2 regions of the Rickettsiella endosymbiont of Miltochrista miniata genome follow, and region 2 is predicted to be linked to the other one. Evidence: riboswitches for the same ligand, from Rfam matches in the RefSeq annotation. Region 2 holds a riboswitch; the other holds the start of a gene.

Region 1 (16,460 bases), 370 kb from region 2:
CGAAAAGTCAGAAGCATTTAAGCTTGATAAATTCTCCAACTTATATAAAAAAAGTCTTGGATACGTCAAAGAGCGAAATATGGGGGATTATGGAAAAGGGATATTTACCAAAGGATGGGTTCTTAGCAGTGTAATATTTTTACCTTATACCGGATTGTATATTTCATCGGAGTTGGAAAAAGAACACATTGTAGGTGAGCTATACCATTCCAGATATAATTTGCGCACCGGTCATCAAATAACTTGCCTAACAAAAGAAAATTTAGGTTTAGCACATAGTGCTCAGCATTTACCTACTCTAGAAAATAGAAGAAACGATAGCGCCATCTGTGCTAATTTAATGACTACGCTTATTCACATAAAAATAAAATTTAACAAGAAAATTAATTATTTACATGTAATTGTTCTTAGAAATGAAGAGGATCTCAAAGCTAATTCCTTATTGGGTTATGACTATGGTTTTATTTATTGGAAGAATATTAAATCACCTTATGTGGAATGGGATTTAAAAGGACATATAGTTAATAAAGTGGCTCTGCTTGAAACAAAATTCAAAGAAGAAAGCCTGGTGTTAACAGTGAGTCAAACTCCAAAAACTAAGTATTTCCAGCTGCCAGAGCCCTATATGGTGATATTTCCCAAAGGAATTCGAGAAGAGCTTTTCAATCCCGATAAATTACAGATCAATTTACCTGTAATGCTGGTATCAACAGAATTAATAAAATTGTTTAAAAATGAAAAAACACTTCTCGTTTTACCCATTGTTAATTTTTTACAAGCGAACCATATAAAACCTTTTTTTAAAGATAGCCAACCTAAGTATGTTTTGGATAATGATATGTTATACTTAGAAACAGAATTTCTTGAAAATTTAACTGCCTGTGAGTTAGAGAGACTTATTCCCGCCTTGAATGTACCTGAAATTATCTTTAATGGCGTGGATAAAAAGTACATGCAAGAAGAAAATACTGGAATTTCCAGTGAGTTAAGTGAATTGCTTGAAATTTTAAAACTATCTGAAATCACACCAGATAATTCCGGCCAAAAATTAAAATCGCCTGGATCGAGCCAATTTTTTAAACCTGCGAATAATGAATCAGAAGCGAGTTGTTCACACCAAGCAAGTATAACTAAAAAAAACATTCCATAGAGATAAAGCAATGCCTAAAAAAAGAAAATCAATGCAAACGAAGCAAAGCAATGACTGTAGTTATCTCTATTGGCTATTAGGCGCATTTGCTTCAGGTCTATTCCTAGCGGTTGTATATGCTTTGTTGCGTAATCAATCTAACATGGCTTTAAGTAATCAAACGGTAGCGCTTTCCGATGCCCCTATTCTCACGCAGTTCTTTCCTGCTCCTATAGACAATAGCATCAAATGGCAAGCTTCGATCAAATTTTCTATGGATAAATCTTTTGCAAATACCAACGATCGGACGATAATTCTTGATTATATAAAGCAACAGAAAAAAATATTGTCCTCAACTTCGCTAACCCCCGCAAATAAATTGGCGTTGTCTAAGACAACCATTCATTGGGTTCCCTATTCTTCGGCTCAGCACCCTAAAGGCGGTATTATAGGAGGCTTTGTTTCAGCACCCCGACAAATAGACATTGTGCTGCAGAAAAAATTGGCTACAGAGGAACTTCGATCAATTTTATTAAATGAATTACACCATGTTACAGTAGCTGATATTAATCTGTATAGAATTAGTAACGAGCTAGTAAAAGCATTTCTAATAGAAAAAGGCTTTATTATGTACCCTTTCCTTACCGAACAAGGAAAAATGGATGAAAAATTAAAATCGGAATTAAGTATAGCCGTTGATGAATTTTTCAAGCATGTGGAGCATATTAAAGAGTTATTTAACAAAAAACAGCGTAATGCTTCAGAAGAGAGAGAATTCAGTACATTCCTTAAAACCATAGAAGTTTATCATCCTAAAATTTACCGTTTGATTAGCCCTGATGGCACAGTAGATTTTATGAAAATGGATTTTTCAGGCTTGGATAAAAATTCGCCGCTGAAAAAAATGGACTCTATTTTTTTAGACATAAAAGGATGCCTATTGTCCATGCGAAAACAGGTAAGATTGAACTATTACTTTCAGCGAATAGAGATAACACGCCCTTAGAACTCGCCCGCGCATTTTTATATGACATTACGCATAGCTATAACAAAATAAATACACTCTATGGAAATATCATGAAAAGCGAAGGCGTCAGTGAAAATCAACGACATTCTAGTTTCTTACATGAGATCTCAAGCGAGATAGACGAACGACTTACTCTTAAAATGAAACAAGTCTTTGCCAAACGTTTTAAAAATTATTTTGATAATTATGCTCGATCTTATTTAACGGATCAAGATACTACTCATCCTATTCATAGCCCCACGCTCATGAGGCCAGGGATGAAAGAGACCTATTAGATTTTACTGGTGGGCCGTGATGGAATCGAACCATCGACCAATAGATTAAAAGTCTACTGCTCTACCAACTGAGCTAACGGCCCCGCGAAAACGGAAGCCGAGATTGTAGACAATTTGCTAGTGAATAGCAATCCTAATGCACATTTTTTTTCGATTACTCTGGCCATTGAGAGCAGCGATTCATATCATTTAAGCTTCAAATAACCCTAATATAAATGTTAGGTCTATAAAATTCCTGAAATCCCACCGAACAAACCAAACGAAGCGGTGATTAATAAAATTACTCCAACTAATAAAGCATAAACGGGTTTTAAACGAAATTCTTTTGGTAAGGTACGCAGTGCTAGCAGATACAAAAATCCCAATACTATCGGCAATAATATGGCATTCATAACCTCAACACCGACACTTAGATTTACTAAATTTACACTGCGGGACGCTACCAATATTGCACCTAAGATCAATATTAAGGTATAAATTCCGTAAAACCAGGGCGCTTCTTTAGGATGGTGCTCTAAGGAGCGGCGAAAACCCATCACCTCCCCTAAGCCCCAAGCAGCGGTTAAAGAAACTACAATACTGGCAACTAATGCCGCACCTGTCATTCCTAGCGCAAATAACACTCGACCGGTGGTAAAACCTAAACTGGGAGTAAGGGCATGACTAATTTGTTGGACCGTATTCAGAGGGGCTTGGGGATTTATTTTACCTATGGTCGCCGCAGTCGCAATTAATAAGGACGCCATGATCAATTGCGTAATGATGGCTCCTATGGCGGTATCCCAACGGGCTATACGTAAATGACTGGCATTCAGTCCTTTATCCAACACTGCTGATTGTTGATAAAAAATCATCCACGGCATAATCACCGCACCAATATTTCCAGCCAGCAAATAGAGGTAAGATTTATTTTGCCAAGGAATATTGGTAAAGCCGCTAAGTATTTCATGTCCTACCGGCCTAGCATCCCAAGCGACCCATAAAAATACCAATTCGAATAATCCTATTAAAATAGCAATCCGTTCAACCGAACGATAAGACCCGGTCCAGGCGACGATAGTCAAAAAAGCGACGGCTAAGGACAAGGTTTCCCAGGCCGGAATATTGAAGAGTGCTCCAACCCCCGCCAACCCACTAAATTCACTGAGTATGGCACCAATGCAGGAAACCACTAAGGTCGAAACCGATAACCATGCCCAAGTTTTGCCAAAATAATGCTTAATTAATTCGCCATGACCCATACCCGTGGCAATACCTAAACGCACGGTTAATTCCTGGGCGATATACAGTATCGGCATCAAAATAAACTGTAAAGCCAGTAACTTATACCCCCAGACGGCACCACTTTGGGCGGCAGTAATTAAACTCCCGGCATCAGTATCGGCCAACATCACCACCAAACCTGGGCCCAATATACTCAGCCAAAGTAGCGGCTTTTTTAAGGAACGTGTTTTTTTTAAAATTTGCGAAACAGACATACCTATCGGTTATTTTTAGAATTATTCTTGGTATTTTAGCAATAACCATAGCGACTATCAATACTAATGATAATCATTATCAATTAGCGCTACTCAGTTACTTACATTGAAAAACTGATTTCTGTAAGCAATGGAAGCATCCAAAGCTTAGCGACAATTAAAGTCTAGGCGTTATTTTTTTCGAATGAATGGCCCAATAGAAGCTGGCCGCTAAGCCTAATAAACTTAGAAAACCGAGCAAGTTGGCGAGTGCCTGCCAACCCACGGGAAAAATAGCAAATAAGCGGGTATTTCCAGTAATAGATAAAGGGATGGCGAGTAATACATCCATCAACGCGGCACCTGCTACTAATCCGCAACTGAGTAAAATCGCATCGTGTTGTTGAAAATTCGGTTGCGATGCGGCACCTTTATCAATTTTTTTTTGTAAAAATAATTTAACACTATAAGCAAACAAACTCCCGATAAATAAGGGAGTGGAAGAACTTAAAGGTAAATAAATTCCCATGCCTACGCCTAGCAAAGAAATATTAATTTTGGTCAGTGTATTCACAAGAATTAATACCAGCATAATAGCCGCACCCAACCCTAACATGTTCCAGGGCAAATCATGATTAAATACACCTTGGGTTAAGCCGGCCATCATAGCGGCAGGTGGCGCCGATAAGCTTTGTTGGAGATCCATACCCGCATGCGGTAATACGTTGGTAAGTCCATACACATTAAAAAGTAATTGCATTACCATTGGAATGACTAAAGCAGCTATGAGCACACCCAGTATTAGCATGACTTGTTGCTGCCAAGGAGCTGCACCAATAAGATGCCCTACTTTCAAATCTTGAATATTATCATTTGCAATACATGCGGCACCGGCTACTACCGCTCCGATGATGATGGTCACAGCCGCTGCATTGAGTAATTGTGAACTTAACAATTCATGTCCTTTGAAAAACAACAATAAGCGTAAAATTAATGCCATGAATAATAGGCCTGAAATAACGATGGCCGATCCTGGACTAGCTGTTACACCTACTAAACCGGAAAAATAACCGCAGAGCGCTGCAAACACAAAACCTATTACCAACACATACAGAACTGCACCGATGATAAATAATTGCGGCAATGAAAACATTAAACTGTGAATAGGTAATAAATAATCGAATAAAAAATAAATACTCACAATAACCAAACCTAAACCCGCGAGTAGATAATTCAATGGTATATCTTGCTCAGTAGGCAATAATGGCGCTTTTAATGGTTGAAACAAACCTTGCAGTGATAAACGCAAGCTAAGATAAAAAGGATGGAATAAATTTAATAAAGTCCATAATCCGGCCGCTAGCATTGCGCCTAAACCAATATAATGAATATCGCTTGCGTATGCGGTTAAATTTTTTGCCAAAATAAAAGTGTTACCCGCCGGAATAAAATAACTTAATAAGGGCAGAGTTATTCCCCAAGCAACAAATGCTCCTAACAACAAGCTTAGACCTACATTCCAACCAATTAAATAACCCACACCGATTAAGGCCGGCGCAAAGCCAAAACCAAAGCCAATAATATTAGTTTGTCCAAATACGATCCATTTTTCAGTGGATACCGCAATAACTTTTAAACCGGTTTGCGCGAATTCCAAGCCAGCACCCAAACTTGTACCGACTAACATTTTCTTAATATGAAAGCTTTGTTTTTGACTTAACTGTAATACTTCGGATATCGCGCGCGCTTCCGGAAAATAAAGTTGTGGCGTATTGATCAAAATTTTACGTAGCGGAATCGAAAATAAAATACCTAATAATCCACCTAATAAAGCAATCGCACAATTTGCAAAATAAGGAAAATAATGCCAATAACCAATGATGACTAACGCAGGAATGGTAAATACTATGCCGCCGGCAACCGCTTCTCCGGCAGATGCAGCGGTCTGAATCAGATTAGCTTCAAAAATATTCCCGTTATGGAACAAACGTAGTATTGACATCGCTAATATGGCTGCAGGAATCGACGCTGAAGGTAAGATCCCCACTTTTAAAGCAAGGTAAGTACTTGACGCAGCCAATAATATGGCTAAAAAAATCCCTAAGACTATCACTCTTAAGGTAATAACACCAACTGACTGTTTCTTATCCTCTTGCATGAGCATTCAATTTAAATAAAGTCGTCTTGAATATAATCTTTTAGCACTTCTGGAATCCGTATTTTTCCTTCTTTAGTTTGATAATTTTCCATCAATGCGACTAAGGTCCGCCCGACGGCTAAACCGGAACCATTAATGGTATGGATCAATTCTATTTTACTGGTTTCTGGATTACGCCAACGTGCTGCTAAACGACGTGCTTGAAATGATTCAAAATTACTGCACGACGAAATCTCACGATAGGTATTTTGACTAGGCAGCCACACTTCGAGATCATAGGTTTTTGCTGAACTAAAACCCAAATCGCCGGTACACAAAGATACGACGCGATAAGGTAATTCCAATTTTTGCAGTATCGATTCTGCTTCTTGAGTTAATTCTTCTAAAGCCTGATAGGAATTTTTAGGTTCGACAAAACGAATCAGTTCTACCTTTTCAAATTGATGTTGACGGATCATGCCGCGTGTATCTTTACCATAAGAACCCGCTTCACTACGAAAACACGGTGTATGGGCAACGTATTTTTTAGGTAAATCCGCCGCAGCGTAAATGGTATCACGAGCAAGATTAGTGACCGATACTTCGGCGGTAGGGATAAGATAAAAGCCATGCTCGCCTTTCATACTAAATAAGTCTTCAGAAAAACCTGGTAATTGACCGGTACCGATTAAGCTTTCCGTATTGGCGATATACGGCACATAGACTTCTTGATACTTATGTTCCTTAGTGTGCATCTCTAACATAAATTGTATCAACGCGCGTTGTAATCTTGCCAAACGACCATACAAAACAACAAAACGCGATCCAGCAATTTTGCTGGCACTGGCAAAATCCATCAAGCCGTTTGCTTCACCTAATGCGACATGATCTTTTACTGCAAAATCAAAATTAGGGATTTTCCCCCAGTGACGTTGCGTCTTGTTTTGAGATTCATCCTGACCTACCGGTACTGATGCATGAGGCAGATTGGGGATAGTCAAATAAATAGCCGACAATTCTTCGAGTATGTCCTTGAGCTGGGCTTCACATACTTCACGTCGTTTTTTTATCCCGGCAACTTCTTCTAGTAAGGCCGTGATGGATTCACCTTTGGACTTTGCTAAGCCTATCGCTTTTGCACTGCGATTGCTGGTGTTTTGCAAGGTTTCAGTTTCAGATTGCAATTCTTTGCGACGGGTTTCTAAACGCGAGACTAAGCGTGTATCGAGTTGATAGCCGCGATTAGCCAACTGCTTGGCGATTTCTTCGATTTGAATATCGTTACGTAAATATTTGGGATCTAACATATAATGCCTAGATTGCTCTTTTTTAAAACGGGTATACTGAAAAGTAATTATGACTGCAATTATCATCGATGGCAAAGCGATTGCTCAACAAACACGTCTTGCGTTAAAGCAACGACTTGAACAACGACGTATTCAGAATCTTAAAACGCCTGGTTTAGCGGTCGTTTTGGTCGGTGAAGATCCGGCTTCGCAAATCTATGTCCGTAACAAGCGGGATGCTTGCCGAGATATAGGGATGAATTCTTTTGCCTATGATCTGCCACAGCATACCACTGAACTCGAGCTACTTAATTTAATTAAAAGCTTAAACTCTGATCCGAAAGTGCACGGTATACTCGTTCAACTGCCTCTTCCTGCTTCCGTGAATACCGGGCACATTTTAGATAGTCTCGATCCGAAAAAAGATGTCGATGGTTTTCACCCCACGAATTTAGGACTCTTAGCTCAGGGTCGAGCTTTTTTACGTCCTTGTACTCCTTATGGTGTGATGCGTCTATTTGATTATGAAAAAATTGCATTAAAAGGTTTAAATGCGGTCATTGTGGGAACTTCAAACATCGTGGGCAAACCGATGGCTTTAGAACTGTTAAATGCAGGATGCACTATCACACTTTGTCATAGCGCCACACGTGATTTACAGCAACATGTTCAATGTGCCGATTTATTGGTGAGTGCCATGGGTAAAGCAGGTATTATTCAAAGCCAATGGATCAAACCCGGCGCCATTGTAATTGACATTGGTATTACGCGCGCACCGAGCGGAAAACTACATGGCGATATAGAATTTGCCACTGCTAAAGAAATCGCCGGTTATATTACACCCGTCCCCGGTGGCGTCGGTCCTATGACAGTGGCAATGCTATTAGAAAATACTTTATTTGCTGCTGAACAGAGTGATGTTTAGTAATAATTTTAAATAGAGTAAACACCTAGATTGGTTATGGGATAAACATTTAATTCGGTTTATAAATAAGCTGTTACACATCAAACTTAGCAACGAGTCAATGTAGGAATAGCATCGTTTATAGATTGCGAAACTTCTATAACGGGCGTTATTGGATGTTTGCTCGTATCTTTATATCTAAAAAATTCGGTTCTCCGGCATGTATTAGCATTTTGCATCAGAGTGGTAATGTCTTGGGATACTTGACGAGGTAGCCAGCTAGGATCATAGGGTATGGGAGAATATGCCTCTGCTTTAGAGGCTTTTTCCGTAAATTCTTTTTTCGTCTTAGCTTTTTTTTCTACTGTTATGTGAAGCACACTATATTCTCCTTCGTTACATGTTTCACATTTACCTAAATCAGTATCTAGATTGTAAAAATTTTCTTGTGATGGCTCGCTTGCATCATGGCCATGAACAAAACTAAGCCTATATGTTGGTTTTTGCTCAGGCCGTTGAAGCTCCTGATAGCTTCTATTCCAAATAAATTTAGAGATAATATTTTCAAATTCCAATAATTCACGGATCTCATCTTTTTGTATATATTCTTTTTGAAATTTGGCATTAATGTTATCTATCGTATCCGTTAACTCAGTTAATTTCCCATCTTTATAAGATATACCAAGCTCGCTTGTTATAGATTGAATTGAATTCAATCCTGCTGGAGCATGCGTGTATAATACAATTTGCTTTTTTTTATTGGTGTTATGCAACGTATATCCAATTAACTTTAAATTTGGTTTATAAACGGTTTGGTAAATAGTAAATATTTCAGCTTTATCAATTAATTTTTTATCGATAAGAACTTGCAAATTCATCATCGAAGTAATAAACCTAGCTGGTAAGTTGAGCGAATTAAATTTACCATGCTGATTTAGTTTCTGTCTCTCATAAGCTGTTACAAATTCTGCACTATGATTAGAAAGTAATATTTCAAGTAGAATTCCTTGCTGGTGTAATTTTTGCAAAATTTTTAGAGTGAAATAATCATTGTTTCCTCTATCAGCCAATTCGTCACCAATGAGTCTTACTATTAAATTTCGATTTTCAAAGCATTTAATCTTTTTTAAAATTTTATTAAATAAATTAAGATCTTGTTTTCCAAGCATAGCAACTGGTTTTTTATAGATATCAACTAATTTCTTATAATCCTTAGCGTCTATATTTTTTATGATGCCCTGTTTTATAAGAAAATAGAATAACTTGATAGCATTTCCATGTAGATCGCCAATAGTATGCTCATTTTTATCATCATTCATAGGTTCTGATTTTAAATCAAGTATAGGAGCAGTATAAATATCGACATTTTCTCGTAATAATTTAATAGGCATTTTAGTTAATTTTTTTATATTATGGGCGCTTATTTTATAATCAGCTTATCACAATTTCCACCGCAAAATGAAGGTATTCAAGATATAAGCATAACTAAAAATACAATAGGTAATAATTAAAAAATTCAACCGCTCCTTTGCTTAGATATTTTACCGAAGTAAATCCTGCTGCTAACAATATTTTTAGCGCCTGTAGACTTCTCTTACCGGAAAGACAATATAATATGATCGTGTGATTAAAATCTAATTCATTTAATCGGTAAGCTAATTCTATTAAAGGAATTAATTTACCTCCAATATTTTTATCCTTATGTTCTGCTTCAGAACGCACGTCGACTAAGGAAATATTACTTTTTTGTAATAAATGAATCAATTGTTTGGCAGATAAGGCATAATTTTTTAAGGATATATCCTCCGGACAAACAATTGTAGAAATCGGCTCATGGGCAAACTCACGATAAACACATAATTGACAATCAAGATTTTTACTCAAATGAATGTCTTTAAATGACATTGCTAATAGATCGACCATCAGTAAACGTTTTACTAACCCCGTACCAATTTTTAATATCCATTTGATTATTTCTGTCGCTTGCAGAATACCCAACAAGCCGGGTAACACGCCTATAACACCGTCAGTTGCGCAATTAACGCTAGTAGGGGAAGTAGCGTATGGAAACAAACAATGCAAACAAGGATTTTCTTGGTTAGCATGAAATATGGCACAGTAACCTTGAAATTGTCCTGCACTCGCATAGACATAAGGTTTGTTAAACTTAAAACACGTATCGTGAATTAAATAACGCGTAGCAAAATTATCTGAGCCGTCAGCAATAATGTCATATTGGCTAACAAACCTATCTGCATTGTCTGGTGTTAGTTTTTCTGTATAGGAATTCACTTCAATAGAAAGATTAAGCGCTAGAAGTTGTTCTCTTGCTGAAGTTGATTTTGCTTGGCCCAGATGTTGTTCGCGATAAAGTATTTGTCTGTGTAAATTAGTGAGTTCCACATTATCATGATCAACTATTCCAAGCTTACCCACACCCGCTGCTGCTAAATAAAGTAGTAAAGGTGATCCTAATCCGCCAAGCCCTATACATAGTACACGAGCATGTTTAAGTTTTTTCTGTCCATGTAAACCGATTTCTGATAATTTAATTTGTTGCGCATAACGTTTTATTTCATCAACTGAAAGGTAGGCATGCATTATCTTGGTCGATTTATTTGTAGTAAAAATTCTTCAATTATCGCACCGGGATCACTCGCTTGTGTAATCACTGAAATAACTGAAACCCCATCCACTTTCGACTTTATAATATCGGGTAAACGATCAAGATTAATACCGCCGATCGCAACCAGTGGATAAGAAAGTGTTCGTCGCCAACACTTTAGTTGCTCAATGCCTTGTGGTTGAAATGACATTTCTTTGCTGCTGGTAAAATAAATCGGTCCACAGGCAATATAGGATGGATTATAGACATGCGCTCGTGCGACTTCATAATAACAATGGGTACTCACGCCTAGATATAATCCAGCATGATAAATCGCATCGATATCTGCGTCATGTAGATCTTCTTGACCCAAATGCACCCCTGTTGCATTAAAACGAATAGCTAGTTGCCAATAATCATTAACGAATAGCTTAGCTTGGTATTTTTTTGCGAGAAACACACTCCGCTTAATTTCTTTTTCTAAAAGTAATGCATTCGTATCTTTAATGCGTAATTGAATACATTTTACACCTTGCGTTAATAATTTTTCTACCCATAAACTGCTATCAACGATAGGATACAAACCTACTCTACAAGGCTTAAAAACCTGCGGCAATTTTAATAAAGGTTTTGCGCAAAGATAAGGAAGATCAGCTTGTTCTTCTGGCCATCCACTATGAAAAAATTTTAGCGTTTGATTTTCTGTATAAGCTTTACGCAAACCACGATGCACATACATTTTTGCAATAACAATGGCATCCTTAAGGGAATAGTTGCGCACTAAACAGGCGGCAACAGCGGTATAAAAAATCGCTTTCGTCATTATTATAGATTGGTTTGGTAAACGTGGAGTCGCTATCCAAAACGATTCTTCTTGATTACACCAATAATCATGACAAAAATAATCGTTTTTTAATTGACTAGCTTTGATTAATACGCTTTTAGCGCCCAATTGTAACAAGCGCTGCGTTGCCTCTTGTATGTCTTGATAAGTATTAATCCTTACCTGAAATAATTTTTCCACTTCCATCAAATTGCAGATTAGGAGATCCGCACAAGGAAGTAACGTCATAAAATCCGTAATATTAGATGCAGTGTATTTTGTTATTGTCTCGATCAATGTTAAGGCTTGGACATTAAAATTTTTCAGTGTTTCTAAATCAATTGTATCGCTATCCCCTGGCGTGTCTGAATAATTGATGACTACTCGCTTTGCTTGTTTCATACTTTATTTTCTTGCAACCAAAATGGCGTATCAATTAATGATGTACTGGAAGGAAAGACATCAAAATCTTGCTTTATTAAAATTCTCGCTGCTTTAATTAATTCAAAGGGTAATGGGCAGTTCCTAATAACAAACAGCTATTTAAAGTTTTTCCAATTAGATTCCACATAATTACCCCCCTTGCATGGGAATTAAAATATCTACGCAATCATTTAACTGTAACAAGGTTGTTTTAAAATCTCTGCGGGCAATCAGCTTATTATTTAGGATGACTGCAAATTGTCGCTCAAAACGCATAAGATTTTTTATCAGTCACTATCTGTCTGGGTGTCAGTGATGTAACGTGTGTGTTGAAAAAATCTGATATAGGCCAATAGGATGTAACCGATTCTTGGCCTAGCTGAAAAATCACACGATCGGCTTTATCACATTCAGAAAAAGGCGTTAATAAACCCGCCGCAGCCGAACTGCAGTTACTATCCCCTTGCTGATCATCAAAAAGCGTGACTTGCCAACCCAGATTATGTAATGCCAATGCCAGCAACCGGCCCATGATGCCCATTCCTACAATACCGGCTTGCATCATCATTAGCTTGCAAGACAATCCGCAACAGATGGTATTTCTGAGTAAGGAATTTTTGGTAAAAATTGATTGGTATAACAATCCGCTATAGCAAAATGTTCGTCGATGATATTTAAGTGTTTGGTATAACGACCTACCTTATCCCAATCGCGTTCAACATTTAATAAAGTACGGGAAAAAAATGGTAAACTATGCATGAAAATCTTTTGATACAGCGGGGTACGTAATTGTGGTTTAGCTTGGCATAATACTTCGTAAGCCTCTTCAGGTTGTTCGGTAGTCAATGCAGCGCCACGTTGTGTTGCCCGCAAAAAAGATTGAGTTAATTCAGTCTGTAACAAAGTTTTTTCTGGCACAATCAATTGTATAGAGCAAAAACAACAGCAACCCAATCCAGCCAGTTGATCGATACGTAAAAAAACCGTTTCGCCATGCAGATGTTCTAATTCAAGTTTTTGAAAATTAATAAAGCCAATACCCGCATCAATTATATCCCGACAAATTGCATCGGTAACATTCATCCCAATACGTACGGTTGTATAACTTTCTGGATCAATGCCGGCAAGCTTAGCCAGATCATCAATGATTTTCTTTCCAAACTCGCCAATATAACCAATTCGTTTGTTCACGATGTCATGGAATTGACGGATTCCACTTGATTTTAAAGCAATTAAACCCGTAGGTGGTTCATCAAGCAGTGTGCCTATCGAAGTGACTGGATATCCTTTAGCTCGAGCTGCGACAGTATGGATCATCGCTTTTACACCAAAATCAACCGTCCCTAAACCAACTAACTCAGTTACATCGCTAGGATCATTGGGTTCGAGTATGGCCAGTTTAATGCCTTCTTGTGCATAAAAGCCTAATTGCTGCGCGACAATAATCGGCGCATGATAAGGATTCGTATACCAATTGAGTAATAAGCTAACTCGGGATTTTAATGCTGACATGGCCATCACCTCTCAAAATAAATAAAAAATGGAGATGGCAAAAGGTAAACATCCCTATAAGAAATATGGAATGAATTTTTTGAAGGCGATCCTTACGCTGATATGAATCAGTTCAAGTTCGACGGGTCATATTCTCAGCCGGTTTCCCGACACCCCGCGCCATCTAACGAATCAAGTCTATGCTAAATTTTAATTTTTGTTAAGCAGAATATTTTTCCAACAAATAACTAAACACTGTTAATATCGCCATCGCTTCTCCGCCTTCGGGTCGGCCGGGTCTGGTATTGACATTGTAAGCGTTAAAATCAAAGTGTAACCATGTTGTCTCTTCACTAATAAAGCTACGCAAAAATAAAGCTGCGGTAATAGCACCAGCAAAAGGAGAAGAACCGCAATTATTTAAATCGGCGAATTTAGTGTCAAGTAATTTTTGATACGGTTTATACAAGGGCAAACGCCACACCGGATCCTGTTGTTGTTGACTATGCTGGATAATATCCTGCGCCAATTGTTCTTGGTCGGTAAAAAAGGCACTTATTTCTGTTCCGACTGCACCTCTCGCTGCACCGGTTAACGTAGCAAAATCGATTAATAACTCTGGACTTTCACTATCGGCTTCACAGAGTGCATCCGCTAAAATAAGACGACCTTCCGCGTCAGTATTTCCAACCTCTACCGTTAAACCGTGTCGAGTTTGAATAATATCGCCGGGTTTATAAGCGTTGCCCGAAATCAGATTTTCCACTGCGGGAATTAATACACGTAAACGCACCGGTAACTGATGCGCCATAATCATTTCGGCCAAGCCGATAGCATTCGCGGCTCCACCCATATCCTTCTTCATAGCCAACATATTGCCGCTAGACTTTAAATTATAGCCACCCGAATCAAAGCATACACCTTTACCCACTAACGTAATTTTTGGATGCTTGCTATCACCCCACTTTAAATCAACTAAACGTGGCTCATGACAACTCGCTTTACCAACGGTATAAATAGCGGGATAGTTAGCGCTGAGTAAATCTTCACCGACTATTTGTGTTACTGTGGCATGATATTTTTTGCCGATCTGAAATACATTTTCTACCAGTTCAGCTGGATCCATGTCATCTGCCGGCGTATTAATCATATTACGGACGCGATAAATCGCATCAAGCTTTATCATCAATTCCGTATGACTCTTTTTCGAAATGAGCAATTGTACTAAAGGCCGCGTTGATTTTTTATAACGGTTAAATTCATACGCACCCAAACCCCACGCTAAAGCAATCTGTTCCAGTAATTTTGGTGTGTCGATATCTTCAACATGATAATGGCCTTCTGGTAATACATTGGGTAGCAAACCAAACGTCCAAAAGTCCGCTGCATCATTACGTATCAACAAAACCTGTTGCAGTTGCCCCGCTGTTCCTGGAAGTAAACTATAACTTCCAGGTTTTGCGGTAAAATTAATAACTTGTAACCACTGCTGTGTTACTTTTGGCTGGCCCGCTAACCAAGCTTGCCATTGTTCTGGCAAAATGGCAGCGATAGGAATCGAGCGCGACGACTCGTGAATAAAACAATTAAGCACTCAAAACCTCCCGAGCTGAAACATAAGGCTTATCAAACACATTCGCCACCGCTTGATGTGTAATGCGACCACGTGAAATATTCAAGCCATTACGTAAATGCGCATCTTCCGCCAAAGCTCTATAAACGCCCTTATTAGCTAACGCTAAAATGTAAGGTAGTGTGGCATGTGTCAAAGCAAACGTAGAAGTACGTGGCACCGCACCCGGCATATTACTTACGCAATAATGAACAATGTCATCGACAATATAAGTAGGATCCGTATGTGTTGTCGGTCGACTTGTCGCAAAACATCCGCCTTGATCGATGGACACATCCACCGCTACTGAACCTGGACGCATTTTTTTTAATAATTCTCGTGTTACAATTTTCGGCGCTTCAGCACCGGGTACTAACACTGCGCCTATTAATAAATCTGCCAACGGCACATATTTTTCTATGGCATCTTGTGTGGAAAAAATGGTATTTAGTTGTCCACCAAAGTGTAGATCTAACTCTTTTAGTTTAGCCGCTGATTTATCCAAAACAGTCACTTGCGCTTCTAAACCTAAGGCCATGCGAATGGCATTACTACCCACTACACCGCCACCTAAAACAACAACGCTAGACGATGCAACCCCTGGGACACCGGATAATAAAATACCGCGTCCGCCTTGTGCTTTCTCTAAACAATGTGCGCCCGCTTGTATCGACATACGTCCTGCTACTTCACTCATAGGCGCTAATAAAGGCAAGCCTCCTCGAGCATCGGTGACTGTTTCATAAGCTATAGCGGTACAATTCGATGCTAATAATAATTCCGTTTGCTTTTTATCGGCGGCCAAATGCAAAAAAGTAAATAAAGTTTTTTCTTCATTTAAATAGGCACATTCTTGTGGCTGGGGTTCTTTAACCTTGAGGATCAGATTACCTTGTTGAAAAACTTCTTGTGCTGTATTAAGTACAATAGCGCCGGCCTCTCGATAGTCATCATCTGAAATATCAATGCCACTCCCTGCATTCGTTTCAACAAACACCTGATGACCATGATCAGTCAATTCACGAACAATAGAAGGAATAATAGCGACTCGATACTCATGGTTCTTAATTTCTTTAGGAACGCCAATATGCATATTAACTCCGTATAAAAGAATGCTACCAAGTTTGTATTACTCGCAGCACAATATAAAAATTAAAAATAGTCCGTCATGGCGAGGCCGAAACGTTAGTGAGGCCGTGGCCATCCAAAAAAAATTAAGCTTTTCATTGGATTGCCGCGCGCTGCGCGCTCGCAATGACGAAAAATACTTTAACCTCGACCTCTAGGACTA
Region 2 (16,460 bases):
AGACTATCGATTGTTTTTTGAGGGATTTAAGGGATTTCTAGATAAAGAACTTCTAAATAAAGAACTTCTTGCACAGTTATATCAAGAAGAAAAAAATGTAAACCAAGAAAACGAGGATATAACATTTGATTTGAAAGGGCTTGAAGAAAAAATTACAGAAAAAAAAGAGAATGAAGTTTACTTAAAAATACTGACATTATCAGCTAATTCAGGTTTTGAAAAGTTAACCGTCTCGAAGGTTTCGCAAATTTTTAACACATTAGAGTTTTTTCTCAACAAATCAGATTTTTTCCAATCAGTTGATTTTTCAACAAAAATGGATGCAATCTACTACAGTTTAACTCATGCTGAATCTTTCGAAACGGCTAAAATGCTGGTAAGACTCAGTGATTTCGATTTACTAACGGAAGGTAACCTAAAGAAAATTAATGCCAATCCTCAACTAAATATTAAACTATTTTCTAATGTACTTAATAAACTTAATTTAAGTGGCGGAATCGATCATCTGCTGACTCAAGCTAATCTGGATAAGTTACTAGAAAATCCTGAACTTAATTTAGAAGTGCTGGCTAAATTTATACAAGCAGAAGATAAATCAAACATCTTAACCCAAGAAAAATTTGATTTAGCTATCAACCTAAAAAATCTGTTAACACAAGAAAATATTGATCAACTTATCGGTCTAAACACAGTTGATTTTGAAAAAATTGTTCCTGTGTTGGTTACCATGCATAAAACTAACATCTTAAATCAGGATAATTTTTTAAAATTTTTAGATACATTTCTTAATGCTAGTATTTATGATGCGCAACAAGATCGGGTTGACGGTGTTTCTCTTGATGAATCCGGTTCTTCCATTTCTTTAGTTGATCGTTTATGCTCAACATTGGTTGATTTTTTATCTCGTGTCGAAAAGTTTTTTCAAGAATTTTTTGATGATATTTTAAAATATTTTAACGAAAAGACTGAAATAGATAACAATACAATTATTAACCAAACAGTTAATGCTGATAGTGGAGTAAGTTCTAGGGCGTCGTTGTTTGGAAATTCTTCTCAGCGTGAAAGTATCAATAAAAATGAGGAATTAACATCAAATATAGTTAATTCTCGATAGATTCAATCGCAGTTTCGGTATATTCCCATTCACACCACAGTGAAGTGAGTGGGAAATACAAACCACAGTGTATAGTCTGTTGTTTATCGAGTAGTAGTGCTTGTGCATAGGTATTGAGTTGTTGTTGATGCTGCTGCATGGCAGTCTTTAAAAATTCTTCCGATTTATTTCCTTGGTAATCCGTCGTTTTATAGTCAACGATCCAGCCTATATTTGTACTCGGATCAATAAACGTGCGATCGATGACGTAATTTTGCAGCTTGCCATGGAGTCGGGCAGTGATGGCATATTCCGATTGTGCAGCTTGATGTTGCGAACTCAAAATCCAGCGTCCCCGCGGATCGGTTAAGGTTTTTTCTAAACAGACAGTGAGTTTATCTATGGCTTCCGGTATTTGCGAGGCTAACAAGCCGTTTTGTGTCAATAAACGAGCAAACATCGATTGCGCGGACCTTATTTTTTCTCTATCCCATTTTTCTAAGCCGTCTTGACTGATTTGATACAGTAAACGGTGGATGATGGTTCCCAACACGCGTTCTGGGTGTAATTGCCAATGGTAAGCATAGGCTTGTGGTTTTATTTCATGAGATAGATCAAATTGACTGCGAATAGGTGCTTGCCAAGCGGCGGGTAAACGCCTTAATAAACGTTGCGTGGTTAAATCTAGAGTAGTTTTTTCAGATGCAGGCGCTAAAATTTCTTCTGGCTTGATATTCAGCACCGGCCAACACTGGCCTAATAAGGAGTGTGGAGCAGGGGCTTTTATTGCTCCAGCTTCATCTAACGTGAGTGTGCCTAACAGATGTAAGGATTGCTTAGCGCGTGTGCAAGCGACATATAATAAGCGCGTTAACTCAGCGGCGTTTTTTTGCTTTTCTTCATTGAACAAATAATTATAAATTAAATCTTGTTCTTCATCACTGGCTTTGATCGGTGCCAGTAAAAAATCTTTTTTTTGTGGCGTTAGCATTTTCTCGCTATACAACAATAAAGGTGATAGCTCAGGGCGACCACGGCGATGTAAACCAGGTAAGATGACATGATCGTATTCTAAGCCTTTGGCTTTATGGATGGTCATGACGTCGACCGCGTGTGCGGGTGTTGCGGATGTGGTTTGTGTGTAGATGTGACTTAATTCATCGTCCAGCTTAAAAAAATCCAGCGCTTCTTTTTCGAGTTTAATTTTATTTTCTAGAAAATTTAAATACGCATGGATATCATCCATCTCTTCCCAGTTTGATAAAGTGGTTGGACCGCCTAACGCTAGCCAGGTTTGTTTAATCCATAACGGTAAAGTAACTCGACCTTGTTGTTGCAAGCACTGTTGTAAAATTGGCACGATGCGACGTAGACGTTGTTTGGTGTCGGCAGCAAGTGGAATTTTTTCAAACTGTTGCAGCTGTTGCCAAATACTAAGCGATGTTTTTTTATCATCGTTAAATTGTGTAATCAGGTATAGATCGCTTAACGATAAACCGCAATAAGGTGAGCGTAATAACGCGAGCCAAGCGATCCTATCACCCAAATGATGCAGCGCACGGCTTAAGCTGAGTATATCTTGCACGGCTGATTTTTCGGCGAGACTATCAATCTCTATCGCTTGATAAGGGATCGCTGCGCGGCGTAAGGCCGGTAAAATGCTGCGTAAATGACTACGTGCGCGGACTAAAACCGCAATAGAAGCTTGGCTATTTTCACGTTTAATTTTTTGAATAAGGTTTATGAGCTGCTCGGCTTCTGCCGGTTCTGCGAAAGCGGTACTTTGTTGCCAATACGTATAAACGTTGTTGCTGGGGGTTGCGGGTGAATAAGCTTTTGCCGGGGAATAGCAGACAGAGCCATGTTGAAGATCATCCATACCTGGGAGTAATTGACTAAACTGTTGATTGACCCAAGCGATGATGCCGGGCGTGGAGCGAAAATTAACCGACAAGCTTAAGGCTTGCAGTGGCAATGTGCCTATGCCGAATTGTTGTATGTGTAAAAATAAACCGACTTCGGCTTTGCGAAATCGGTAGATTGATTGCATGGGATCGCCCACTAAAAATAAGGTCCGACCATCCTGATTTTGCCAACCGGCGGTTAATTTTTCGATTAAATATAATTGTGTACTGGAAGTATCTTGAAATTCATCGACGAGTAGATGTTGGATTTGATAGTCTAAAGCCAGTGCTAAATCACTGGGGTTTTCGGCTAGCCCTAATGCTGAGCTCGCGGTGAGAAGGATCTCGGTATAATCGACTTTTTGCTGCTGCTGAAAAATAATTTTTAAATGCGCCACCAATACCGGTAATAGTTCAAATAATGACTTGAGAATCTGCCATTGTGCGTCGGTATAGTGTAAAGGCGGTGCTAGCTTTAAAGCGGTTAAGGTTTCTTGGAGCAAGCTTTGTTGACTTAATTGTGCAATTAAATTCAAACATTGTTTTTTTAGTCTTTGAACTTCTGCTTGCGCGACTTTATCTTTTATTTCATTCTTAGCAGCAAAACCTTCGGTTTTGCGACATTGTTTACGCCAGGTATTCGATTCTGTTAGCAGTAACTGACTGGCAGCTTGCCAAAAATTTAAATCATCATCATGGATTAAGGGGGCGAGCTGACGTTGCTGTAATGAAAAATTCAATAATTGCTTAAGCTCGTGTATCAAGTCTTTATTCAGCAGTTGATTTAATTTTTCGACTAATGCTTGATTAATGTTAAATAAAGTCAGTTCTAAATCTTCGCGTAAATGTTGTTGATGCTGTAGCAAATAAGCGAGCCATTGTTCGCGTCGGGCTAACATCGGTATGAATAAATTTTCTACGCGTTGAAAATCATTATCACAATGGCTTAACAAATGACTGAGTGAAGTTTGCCAAGAACAGGGTTCTTCGAGTTGTTTGAGTAGTTCTTGTATCGCTAATCGATAAAGATACTCGGGTTGATCAACCGGCGTTAATTTTTCGCCTGTTCCAGCGAGTAAAGGCATTTGCCTGGTTAAGCTTTGGCAAAAACTATCGATGGTGAGTATACGTAGTCGATTGGGATTACTTAATAAATTCCATCCTAAGGCTTGATCCTGTGCCAATACTTCTTTGGCTAAATAATAACGTTCGGCCTCTTTGCCCGTGGGTATTTCGGTGCTTAGTGCTAGCTCTAAGGCTTGCATGATGCGCAAGCGCATTTCATTAGCGGCTTTGCGTGTGAAAGTAATCGCAATAATGGCTTCTGGCACGGCTACGCGTGTGAGTAACATCAGATAACGCCGTACTAATAATTCTGTTTTTCCGGAACCGGCAGGTGCTTGCACAATAAACGAAGCATTCGGATCGAGTGCTTGCATGCGTTGCTCGGCGTCGGCTAAATGTATACTCTTCGCACTTGAATTTTTGACTGTGTTGCCGCTCAATTCGCAATCCTCATGTATAACAATACACTCCGGTTGCTCATTCTCACGGCGCCTTGCCAAAAACTCAATTGCTGTGAGTATATTGAAGCTATCATGATGCCGTTACCGTATGTGGTTGATGATTAATTCGACAAAACAATTGAAGATCACAATGTCGACAGGTAGTCGGGCCGTGTTTTGGATGGACATCGGCCACACCTTGTTGGAATTCTATGGCGAGTTTTTCTAAAGAAGTTTGCCAATGCTTGAGTAGATCGGACCAATCATTTAGGACCAAAGCGGTTTTTAATTTTTTCAAGGGCGTAAGTTGCTGCATAATTGATTCTTCTGCACTGATTCCTTGTAAAGTAATCTTATTACTGCGTAGATGCATGATGGCAAAACTGCGTACGGTTTCGGCATGACTTAAACAATACAAGGGTAATTGCGGATAATCACAACGTTCTTCTAACCAATCTATTTTACTCGGCGCACCGGTTTTGTAATCAATAATCAGATACTGTGTTGCGCTGAGCTTGTCGATGCGATCAATCCTTAATTTGAAAGATAATGCACCTAGCGTTAATTGTTTTTTTGTTTCATGTTGGGTTTGCATAAAAGCGGGACGTTGTTTTTCTAAAGCGATGAGGTTGCTTAATAAAGATTGTAAGCGTCGCCGTTCGATGTCGATAAAAAGCCTTTTAAAACCTAAGGGTCGTTTTTTACTAAATAAATTTAAGCAGTGGTCAATGGCGTCATTAATGATTTTTTCGAGAGCGCTGGGTGTTTGCTGTAATAAGCTTGCTTGATTCTGCACTACATTCCAAAATTGTTCTAATACTTGGTGTAACAAGCTACCACGTTCTACGGCATTAAGACCGTTATGCGGGAAGGGATGAAAATATGCTTTTAAGCGCCAGCGCGCATAGGCTTGAAACGGACAAGCGGCTTGTGATTGTAACAGTTGCGTGGCGGCGTTAAAACCATGTCCCGTAGGTAATGGCACTGGTTCATCAAGGTAATATTCCCAATGTTGGGCCCGCATTATTTTTTTTGCTAAGCTTTGATAGGCAGGAAGCTGTAAATCGATCAACTCGACCTCGGGTATGGATTTAATCAAGACGCTAGGACGTAACATCTGATCTAAATGTTGTGCTGGATGACTGAAAATAATGTTTTCAGTACAGCCGATTAAATTTTTCGTGAGCAGGGAAGCAAAATAGTATTCTCGTTCACTCGAGGCATAAGGAATTTGATGGGTGCGTTGTAAAGCATAAGGAATAAATGGATTAGGCGTAGCGACTGCGGGCCAAGTTCTATCATCCAGTCCCATGACCCATACTGCATCAAAATACATACCGGCGCTATCCAATAATCCTAGTACTTGTATCGGTGGTTCATGCAATGTCTTACTTTGGAATAAAGTATTTGCCATTAATTCTTGCAATTGCTGCAACGCTTGTGCGTGTGATAGATCACCGAGAATAAAATCTAAACTAGCGAACTCTGTCAGTAATTCAGACCAGCGTTCTAACAATTGAAATTCACTACTATTTAATAAACCATCGCCTGGCCAGGCTAAGGCATGAAGTTTTTTGGTAAAATATTCTGACCAGAAACTTGGTTTGGCTAAAAAATGGGTAGGATATTCCATTACTAATGGAATGAGCTGTGTGATTAAGCCACTTAAAAGCGGGCATGCTTGCTGGTTACTGATCCTAAGTAGTTGGTCTAAGCTCAATCTATTTTCAGCGCTGCAACGCAGAGTGATATCCAGCTGAGCGCGTGCTGTTTGTTCTTGTTGTGAGCCACCTAAGTAGGGTGAGCGTAGCAATGGATTGATTTGCACAAATGAATTGATGTCTTCTAAGCCGAGTATCTGGATTGCAGTTTGAATCAAGCCAAATTCTATTAACGGATTACCTGCAGCGATATTAAAAGGTGGAGCGTGCATCTCATCAGGCGCTAACTCATTGAATACTTCAGTGAAGATATTGAATAAATGTGTGCGCTGTTCGATTAGATTGGGAATGACACAAGCAATATTTTTCTTACCTTGTTGCCAAGACTGATATGCCCAGAGTGCCATAGTATGATATTCAGATTCTTTGTCACTTAAGCACAGTCGTTGTTGTTTAGTTGCTGAATAAATCGGTGTGTAATGACAAATCTCGCAGTGTTGCTCTTCCAAGATCTTGAGCAGTCTTTTATATTGTGGATTTATTTCATTAAATCCAATGAGAAAAATTCGTGGCGGAAATTTTAAAATTCTTTTGCTGAATAATAGAATGAGGTGATTAACTGCACTGGATAAATCAACATAGGTATGACTTTGGCAAAAGCTTAAGAAATGCGTGGCCCAGGCTTGCCAGGTTTCGGTTTCATTGCTTTGTTTAAAGTGAGTGGTTTGATAATCGAGTTGTGCTTGTTGTAGTAATTGCCAAGCTTGCTGAGCGTTTTTTGCGGTGTGCGTAGTATCTAAAAAAGAATATGCCGATTGCTGAATAATAGTTTTCCATATCAGACATTCTTGTGATTTATTGAGTAAACGCAAACAAAAACCAGTTTGTTCAATAAGTTGTTTTTCCCAAAGTGTTTCTAACCAGTGTGTAAAAGTAAAAAATTGCGGTGTAGGCCAAATCTGTTTTTTCTGTGTTTGTTGATATTGCGCATAGGCTTTATGTAAAAAAGGAATTAAGCGTTTATTTCCAGTCAGTAATAAATCTTCTGGATTTAAACGTTTGAAAAGTTTGTTATAAATTTCCATAGACTACCTATTGACAAGCTTAAGTTTAGCTAAGAATGGTCAGGACTTTTGCACAAGTCGGCTTAATTTAATTTATTCTATGTAATCTTAACAGTAGAAAATGTAATTTTCTGATTGACAGGACATAACTATTTGAAAAAAGAAGATTTTTATCTTTTGTTTAAAGCTTGTACAAATTGTTACGATGACTTATAAATCAAGGTTTTTACTAGCTTCCCCCAACTCTGTCCACAAAGTTATTCACAGAATCTGTGGGTAAACCTGGATTTGTCATCCTAATGCCTAATAATTAAACATTTTTAGGTATGTACGATAGCTTGCGCAGGCCGCGCCGATCTATTTGCTTATTTCTATAAGTAAAACTATACTCATGCTTTGCTAGCAAAAGCCAAGCGTTGCAAAGGGAGTTTCAGCGTGTTCTTAAGAGGTATGGCCTTAATCTTTGCTATTGTTTTTATTCTATTAGGCATACTGGGCTTCATTCCACCTATTACACCCAACCATGTGCTGATCAATTTTTTTACGGTGGGTATCTTATTAAATCTTTTTTATATACTGATCGGTTTGCTGGCCTTGTCTGCCAGCGGTTCGATGTTTTATGCGCGCATGTATTTTAAATTTTTTGGTATCATCTTTGCTGCAATTGCGATTTGGGGTTTCGCCATGAATGGCAACTTAAGGCTAGTACATATTAATATCTCGGATAGTTTTTTCTATCTGCTGATGGCCATCATTGCGCTGTATTTGGGCTTTACCAGTAAATTGCCTCGCAGCTATGCGCATTAAAATTTCATTTCTTTTTGCCTGTGAAGGGACGTTTTAACCGAAACTATCCCATTTTCATTAGTTTCGGATAAACAGAATTATTTTCTGCCAAACTATTGCATATGTCTAAGTCGTGAGTTTTAGCAATCTCAAGGTAAGCGCCAAACAAATTATTAAGTATACTATCCTGTAAATTAGAATTATCGGGTAAGCGTTTGCTTGTTAAAATAGGGTGTTGAGCTTCGAGTTTGTTTAGATTTTCTAGATTAAAATCATTAGATGACACGAGTTCTTTTAAGGCTAGGGCTGCTTTTGTTTTTTTATCGTAAGAAAAGTATGATTTAAAAAAGTAAAGTCTATAGGTATAAGCTTCATATTTATTTTTAGTAGTTTCTGGGTTTTTTAAATAACAATCGAGTAATTGATCGGTAACGTAACGTAAATTGCAAGGATATTGATTGAAATAATCTTTCGTAAAATAGTTTAACAAGGGTACTGAATACGCATGGATGATTTTATAGGCTAGATCTTCGTCAGTCTGGAGGTTGGTCCATCGAGCGAATTGTTCGAATATAAAATAGGCTGTGATATCTTGAATAGGGATCAGGTGTTCACTTTTCGCTGAATCGGCGATAAAGTTTAAAGCCTTTTTCATGGTAAAAGGATATTTAGCACAGGCAGGCCGAAAAATATAATCATCGTTGTTATCTTTTTCTATGAGTAGTTCAGCGAAGATTTGGATTCCTAATAAGCTAATATGATCATCGGTAAACTTTAGCAGTGCATTGATCGCGGTACGATCTTCAAGCTGAGCGGTGACTGACATGACGCTTTTTCTGTAATTGTAGCGACCACCAAAAAACACAGCATTGCAGGCATCATAATCACGAATTTTTTTAAAAACAAATTCATTTATACTATCCTTATCGATATGGTTAATAGTGCTTGCTAAAAACGCAAACCACAATTTCACCGCCTTAGGTTGGTACATGGCTGCTATCATTAATGCATTAGCTCTATATTGGTTCTCAGCTAATAGAAGTTGGGTAAGCAATATAGGTGAAAAAATTTCAGGATGTTTTTGAATAAAATTCAAGCTATATGCAACAGCATTATATAGATTACGTCCAGCTAACATTAAGCTGTTATAGTGTAATTCATTTGTTTCTAAGATTAACTTAGCCAAATTTTCTCGAGTAAAGAGATCAGGATGTTTTTCAATAAATTCAAATGCAAACTTTAACGATTCGGCTTTATCTCGCGATAAGAGCATCAAAAAAGTTAAACCCGAGTCATGTTTTTCTAAGAATATTTGTTCCAAACTTACAGAAACTACAGCCTTTGGTTGCCCATGAATAAACTTTATAATGGACGCCAGGGCTTCAGGATGATGACGGGCTAATATCAAACTGTTGTAACCATTTTTATTTTTTGTAAATAATATTTCTTCTATATTCGATTTAAATATTTTTAATTTTTTCTTAATAAAATTTAAAAATATTGGCACGAATGTAGGTTGAAATTCAGCAAGTAGCATGAAGCAATTATAATTTTTATTATTTTTTTCTAAAAATAATTTAAGTAAATTTTCTGCAGGAAAAAAGTCAGGATGTTCATAAATAAGCGTAAATATAAATTCTAAAGCTTTAGGCTGCCAACGAGCAATTAACATTAAAATAGTAAAACCATCTTGATCCTGTTCTAAAAACATTTTCCATAAAATGGTCTGATTAAATTTTTTTATATTTTTAAACATAAAGTCGATAATATAAAAGGTCGTCTCGAGTTGATTTTTTATAGCTAGCCTCAATAACGTACAGTTCCCATTTGCATTTTCAGTGAAGAAAAGTTTAAGTAGGGCTTCTCCGTCAAAGGTTATATAGTTGGTTACGAATGCAAAAACATTGTTAAGACGATCGGGATGATCGCGCGCAGTTAAAGTGACAGCGGTATAGCTATCTTTTTGTTGCTGTGTAAATAGTTTATGCAAGGTGTCGTTAGCAAACCGGCCGATGGAAGTGGTTAAAAAGCTTAAAATGGTTCCAATTGCCTCGGCTTGTTTGCTGGCTGCTAACATCAGCGCATTGCAATTGTCTTTATTTTTCATTAAAAGCATTTCCTCAACTTTTCGAGAGTCAATGATGGCTTCATTCTTTTTTAGAAAAACTAAAATATCATTTAACAGTTCAGGATTATTAACTGCCCCTAGCATCAAGGGGTTAAAGCCGGATCGATTTTTTAAAAGAAACATATCGGCTATTTTTTCAATGATAAAATTTTTACGGCGTAAATCTAAGCGGATGATTAAACGGAGACCTTGCATGATCTCTGTGGAGTATGCGCTGCTAATTTTTAACTGTTGCGTCAAATAATCGATGAATACTAAACAATTCTTAATGAAAATTTTATTTTTGCTTACATGTTGGTAATATTTAGGAAACCGGGTGTTTAATTCGACTAATTGCTCTAATAAATCCGAATGTTTTTCTTCCTTAAAAAGTTTGGAAATAAGTTTACTAGGAATGTGAGCGGTTTTTTTTATTAAAAATAAATTATAATAAGCACTATCAAGCAAAGTATTTATTTGTGGTCTTTTAAAATAATTATTATCAGACAAAGCCTCATAAAAAGATCGATACATTTTTTCCCAATTAACATCGACCAAACTAGAATCTATTGGAGATATTTTAAAATAATTTTCCCAATTATTGGGATTCTTGTCTTTTTCATTTTCTTCATTGATGTATTCAGGTAAAAAAACCTTGATCAATCGAGTGATCTTTTCTTTCATTTGCAGACCTAAACCTAAACCATTTTTTTTACCTTTCTCGATCTCAATTTCTAATTCTGGAATGAATTCCCTAAACGCTGCTATGAGTAAACTGGGTAAATGAAAAGGTGTAAATTTTTTATAAAATATTTGTTGTAAAGCGCGTCGAATCAAAGTTTCAGATAAAGCGCCCGAATACGTATCGTCAGGAAAATTGGCTTTTATGCCTAAGCCATCACTGGCGGCAATCACGCTAATCCGATTCCAGGCATGAACTTCATTGGTGAGTGTCGTAGCGACTTCTTTGACTAATTCTTTGCGTACAGTACAAAGTAGTTCGGCTAAATTGCGTGGTTTATGAAATGAGTCAACGATAATGTTAACGCGGTTATGAAAACCTTCGCTGCATTCGATAATGTCTTCAGTTAAGCTACTTATTATAGCCTGATGATTATCCGCCGAGAGTTTGCCTAATTCTGAATCTAAATGTCCTAGTAAGCGATGATAAATAAGCTGCAATTGTTTTAGTAGTGGTACTTTGGCACGATAATCGGATATTTCACCTATATGTCTATCAAAAACATTTTTCGGTAATTTATTATCGGCTTCACAAATAATTTTTTTAAAATCGACTAACCAAGTCTTATCTAAGATCGGCAACTCAGTTGCATTAATGTTGGGAGGTGGTTGATAAGAAAAAACGAGATTTTTATTAAAGGCAGGATCTATTTGGTATTCATCTAACATTTAATATCCCTCTATTGTTATGAATAAAAAATTAATTATTTAAAATTTATGCTTTATTATATAGATAATTTTATAAGAAATATAAAGTAAGGATATCAGGTCACTTTCATATTCACAATAGCGTTAAGCTTAATTCAATTTAATCAAACAATGAAAATTTTAAATATTTTTTAATTAAAATTAATTAAAAAAATGATGAGTGATAGCAAGCAATGTCATGTGCGAAGCGTATAGTTAGATCTCGTGGTTTAAATTGGCCAGGTTTGTTGTATATAAGCCCCTTGCCAAAATTGCCATTCGCACAAAGTAGCTTGTCTAAATGCGCTTAACATTTTTTGTTGACATGGAATGCTGGCATGTATTGCAAGATCGTTAAGTGTCGCTATCATTCGATCGACGGAATGATTAAATTCATGACTGGAATATAAATCGATCCATGCTTGATAAGGGTTATTGGGAATTTTTTTATTATAGGCGCGTTGTCCTACTTGTTGATAAACCCAAAAGCAAGGTAATAAACTCGCTACAGCTTCTTCTACAGGCGCTGTACTTGCCATACGTAATAAATAATTGGTATACATAAAACAAAAATGACTTTGTTTATGGATTGTAGGTGGCGTAGCAGCATATTTTTTTAGAATATTATTATGCAGATCACGTTCAGCTTTAAGTGCATTCATGGCAAATTGCATAAATAATTCACTTTGTTGATCGTGTGGCAGCCGTGTTGCGGTAAGTGCGAGTGCTTTAGAAAAATCGGCGAGATATAAAGCATCTTGTTTTAAATAAAAGATAAATTTTTCTAAAGCTAAATTACCTTGCGCCAGTTCTTGATTAAAAGGATGCTGATAGATTTTTGGCATGATGTCCGCTACAGCGGCTTTAAGTTCTTCAAACATGTTGTTCTGCCTTACTTAAAAAATAAAAATGATGTACGGGCCCTTGGCCATGACCAATTTGTAAATCTTTTGCGGCCAAAATACATTGTGTCAAATAGTGTTTTGCTTTAACAATGGCATGATACAAATTCTCACCTTGAGCTAAATACGAAGCGATCGCAGCCGATAATGTGCAACCGGTGCCATGCGTATTTTTAGTGTTTATACGGTGCGTATCAAATCGGTGTATTTGTTGTTGTGGATAATCATAAAAAATATCCGGTGAACGTGTGGTTTTTAAATGTCCACCTTTCAGCAATACCGACACCTTATAGCGTGTCGCGATCAGAATCGCGGCATCTTGCATGCTGCGTTCGCCGTTAATGTTAATTGATAAGATCGATTCGGCTTCAGGAATATTGGGTGTAATTAGGGTTGCTAATGGGAATAAATCATTCACTAAAGCTTGTATGGCTTCCGTTTTCAATAGGGCATGACCCGATTGGGAAATCATGACTGGATCAAGCACAATAAAAGGAGGTTGATATTTTTTTAAGTTAGCGGCGACTAAATGAATAATGTCTTCATGATAAAGCATGCCGAGTTTAACCGCGTCGATAGATAAATCAGTAAATACTGCATCGATTTGTTGCTGAATAAAAGCTAATGGAATTTCTTGTATCGCGGTAACGGATTCTGTGTTTTGCGCGACTAAGATGGTAATGATGCTGGCTGCATAACTACCAGTGGCTGAGATCGCTTTGATGTCGGCTTGTATGCCAGCACCACCGGAAGGATCGGTACCAGCAAGCGTGACGACTTGGGCTAACGTAGCGTTACGCGCTGACATAGCGATGTTACAAGATAGTAAGAGTAATCAATAGTCATACGGTAATATCCGTTTTAAGTAAGGATTGTAAATCTTTTTTTTGTACAGCATAAAAACAGTCGAGTAGCTGATTATAAAAACTTCCCGGGCCATGGGATTTTTTTTCAGCAACTTCACTCACCAGTCCCATCCAGGCCATGGCATGAACACACGCGTTAAATCGATCCGGATTCACCGCTAAAAAACTGGCAATTATAGCGGTTAAGGAACATCCCATGCCAACGACTTTAGTAAGTAGCGGTGTTCCATAATCCAATGCAACGGACATCGACTCACCGACAATAAAATCGATTTTGCCGCTGACGACGACAATACATTGGTATTGTTGCGCTAAGGTTTGCGCGGAAGTAACAGCATTGTGACTGGCTTGAGTGCTATCGACACCTTTGGTGGTGATGGAGGTATCGAGCAAAGCCATAATTTCTGAAGCATTGCCGCGGATAACGTCAACACCGCTCTTGATGATGTTTAAAGCCGCAGTGGTGCGATAGGTACTTGCGCCAACACCCACTGGATCAAATATGACGGGAATACCGCGTCTTAAAGCAGCTCGTTGAGCTTGTTCGATGGCCGCTAGCCAAGCGGCATCGAGTGTGCCGATGTTAATGACTAAGGCTTGTGCCAGTTGGATAATTTCTTCTAATTCTTCTTCGGCATGTGCCATAATCGGCGCAGCACCTAATGCCAATAACATATTAGCCGTGGTCGGCATCACGACCAGATTGGTGATATTGTGAATTAAAGGATGGGTGAGTCGGATTAAATCGACGTCATGGAATAGCGTTGCTAAGGTGAACGCGCTACTGGATACAGATAATCTATCTAAACAATTTTTTGTTTTCAATGTACTTCTTCCTACGCAGGTATTAGCCCGATCAGGTTATGAGGGTTGAATGGAACATTCTCTCAGCCATAAAAAGGCACCCCTGGAGTGGGTACTATTAGACAGCAATTAACGAGTCGGATCAAGCGACTTAGCTTACCCGTTATTGCGAGCGCGCAAAATATTAATCGTCATTGCGAGCACCGTAGGTGCGCGGCAATCTAGACATTCGCTCGCCATGACGGGCACTTTACTGCTATAGTTTGGCTATGGAAAATCAAACGCTTAAGTCAATATGTGAAGCCGCTATTCTTGCCGCCGGCGAGCCGGTAAGCATTGAGCGCATGTTGGATTTATTTAGCCCAGAAGAGCGGCCAACCAAATCGAATCTGAAGAAAATTTTGCTGGAATTAACCGAAGATTATCAAGACCGCGGTATCCAATTAAAACAATTGGCCAGTGGTTATTGTTTCCAAACGGCGAGTGCACTCAACGATTGGGTAAAACGACTCTGGCCAGAAAAACCACCCCGATATTCACGTGCCTTCTTAGAAACCTTAAGTATCGTTGCTTACAAACAACCTGTGACACGCGGCGACATTGAAGCGATACGCGGTGTTGCGGTGAATCCAACTATTATAAAAACCTTATTGGAGCAAGAATGGATACAGGTGGTCGGGCAACGTGAGGTTCCCGGACGACCTAATCTCTATGCGACGTCGACATTATTTCTCGATCATTTTGGCTTAAAAGAGTTAGCGGAATTGCCGCCTTTTCCTTTGCCTGGGATCATCGAACCTACAGAGGTTCCATTCGCCGCTGATAGTGAATCGAATGCTTCACTCGATGTCCTTGAAAATTAGTTGAAGTTTATAGACCTCGTGCATAACCCAGTGATGGGCTTGAGTTCGAGGCAAACGATAGTCGAGGACCGGAGTTTACATCAGTAAATGAGGACCGTAGAGTAGCGTTTAACAATGAAATCAAGTCTATCACGCAGGTTAGGCAAATGCTTTATTCTTTTGAAGATAGACATCCAACCTTATTAGGCGAAGATATTTTTATTGCTGAGAGTGCGGATGTCATTGGCTCAGTGATTATTCACAATCATGTCATTATCTTACCTCATGCCGTCGTTCGTGCGGATAATACGGTGATAGAAATCGGCGAAAATACCAATATTCAAGACGGGGCGGTGTTGCATACCGATCCGGATATGCCGATGCAAGTGGGTAGAAATGTAACGATTGCTCATCATGCCATGGTGCATGCGCGTGCGCTGGGCGATTATTCAGTGGTTGCGATTGGCGCTAAGATATTGAATAACGCCGTGATTGGTAAACATTGTTTGATTGCCGCGAATGCTATGGTGTTAGAAAATCAACATATTCCGGATGGCTCCTTAGTGATGGGTTCGCCAGGGAAAATAAAACCATTGTCCCCACAACAAATAGCCGATATGCAATGGTATGCACAACATTATGTAGAAAAGATTCATCGTTATCAAAAAGGTCTTAAACGATTTGAACCCCAACTGAGCGTGAATTAATAATAGTATTATGCGTTTGTGTGTAAGTGGTAACCGCGGTGAGTATTAATAATATGGCAATAAATATTCTGGCTAACATGTCACTCCTGTAACGAACTTTTCATCCTGAAAGCATGTTTGAGTATACCATTAAATCACAATTGAAAAAAAATCAGCAAAAAAGTTTAATTTAGCATAACATGAGAGGATTAATGAGTTATTTGCATGAATGAAAAAATACAAAAAGTATTGGCCAATTTAGGTATTGGATCGCGTCGCGAAATAGAACGTTGGATCCGCGAAGGTCGAATTCGGATTAATCAACAGGCCGCCAAGCTGGGTGATAGAATTGATTTGACGGCAAAAATTTTGCTAGATGGTAAGCCTATACCTTTAATACCTACTACTGATTTTAAGCGCCGCGTGCTGATCTATCATAAACCAGAAGGCGAGATCTGTGCACGTTCGGATCCGGATGGTCGGCCGACGGTATTTGAACATTTGCCTCCATTACGGGGTCAACGTTGGATTATGATCGGTCGTTTGGATATTAATACCTTAGGTTTACTTGTTTTCACCAATGATGGCGAATTAGCGCATCGCTTATCGCATCCTTCTTATGAAATTGAAAGAGAATACGCCGTGCGTGTGTTAGGTAAAGTCGATGAAAAAATTTTGCAGCGTTTAACAGAAGGAGTGAAATTAGAAGATGGCATGGCAGCGTTTACGCGAATTGAAGAGCGGGGCGGATCGGGTGCCAATCATTGGTATCATGTGGTGCTGAAAGAAGGGCGTAACCGTGAAGTCAGGCG

The links. Region 2 has a riboswitch for thiamine pyrophosphate ahead of thiM (hydroxyethylthiazole kinase). Riboswitches for the same ligand answer to the same signal wherever they lie in the genome.
Region 1: another riboswitch for thiamine pyrophosphate. It lies ahead of AAHH40_RS05260 (ABC transporter substrate-binding protein); the one in region 2 lies ahead of thiM (hydroxyethylthiazole kinase).

The regions. Positions count from the first base shown of each region.
Region 1 is NZ_OZ035017.1:1,140,201-1,156,660, forward strand. Features, by position in the region: gene AAHH40_RS05200 (hypothetical protein) at 1-1,150, shown strand, start outside; gene AAHH40_RS05205 (hypothetical protein) at 1,182-2,135, shown strand; gene AAHH40_RS05210 (hypothetical protein) at 2,207-2,431, shown strand; tRNA gene AAHH40_RS05215 (tRNA-Lys) at 2,439-2,514, opposite strand; gene AAHH40_RS05220 (divalent metal cation transporter) at 2,656-3,909, opposite strand; gene AAHH40_RS05225 (OPT family oligopeptide transporter) at 4,067-6,046, opposite strand; gene serS (serine--tRNA ligase) at 6,058-7,332, opposite strand; gene folD (bifunctional methylenetetrahydrofolate dehydrogenase/methenyltetrahydrofolate cyclohydrolase FolD) at 7,382-8,236, shown strand; gene wip (Dot/Icm T4SS effector Wip) at 8,323-9,606, opposite strand; gene AAHH40_RS05245 (ThiF family adenylyltransferase) at 9,701-10,819, opposite strand; gene thiE (thiamine phosphate synthase) at 10,816-12,045, opposite strand; gene AAHH40_RS05255 (FAD-dependent oxidoreductase) at 12,332-12,634, opposite strand; gene AAHH40_RS05260 (ABC transporter substrate-binding protein) at 12,634-13,578, opposite strand; TPP riboswitch at 13,650-13,745, opposite strand; gene AAHH40_RS05265 (leucyl aminopeptidase family protein) at 13,778-15,151, opposite strand; gene ald (alanine dehydrogenase) at 15,144-16,262, opposite strand.
Region 2 is NZ_OZ035017.1:766,110-782,569, forward strand. Features, by position in the region: gene AAHH40_RS03485 (hypothetical protein) at 1-1,114, shown strand, start outside; gene AAHH40_RS03490 (UvrD-helicase domain-containing protein) at 1,101-4,502, opposite strand; gene AAHH40_RS03495 (PD-(D/E)XK nuclease family protein) at 4,594-7,248, opposite strand; gene AAHH40_RS03500 (DUF4383 domain-containing protein) at 7,678-8,034, shown strand; gene AAHH40_RS03505 (hypothetical protein) at 8,078-11,530, opposite strand; gene AAHH40_RS03510 (TenA family protein) at 11,779-12,429, opposite strand; gene thiD (bifunctional hydroxymethylpyrimidine kinase/phosphomethylpyrimidine kinase) at 12,422-13,258, opposite strand; gene thiM (hydroxyethylthiazole kinase) at 13,293-14,141, opposite strand; TPP riboswitch at 14,133-14,235, opposite strand; gene scpB (SMC-Scp complex subunit ScpB) at 14,390-14,983, shown strand; gene AAHH40_RS03530 (gamma carbonic anhydrase family protein) at 15,130-15,669, shown strand; gene rluB (23S rRNA pseudouridine(2605) synthase RluB) at 15,874-16,460, shown strand, end outside.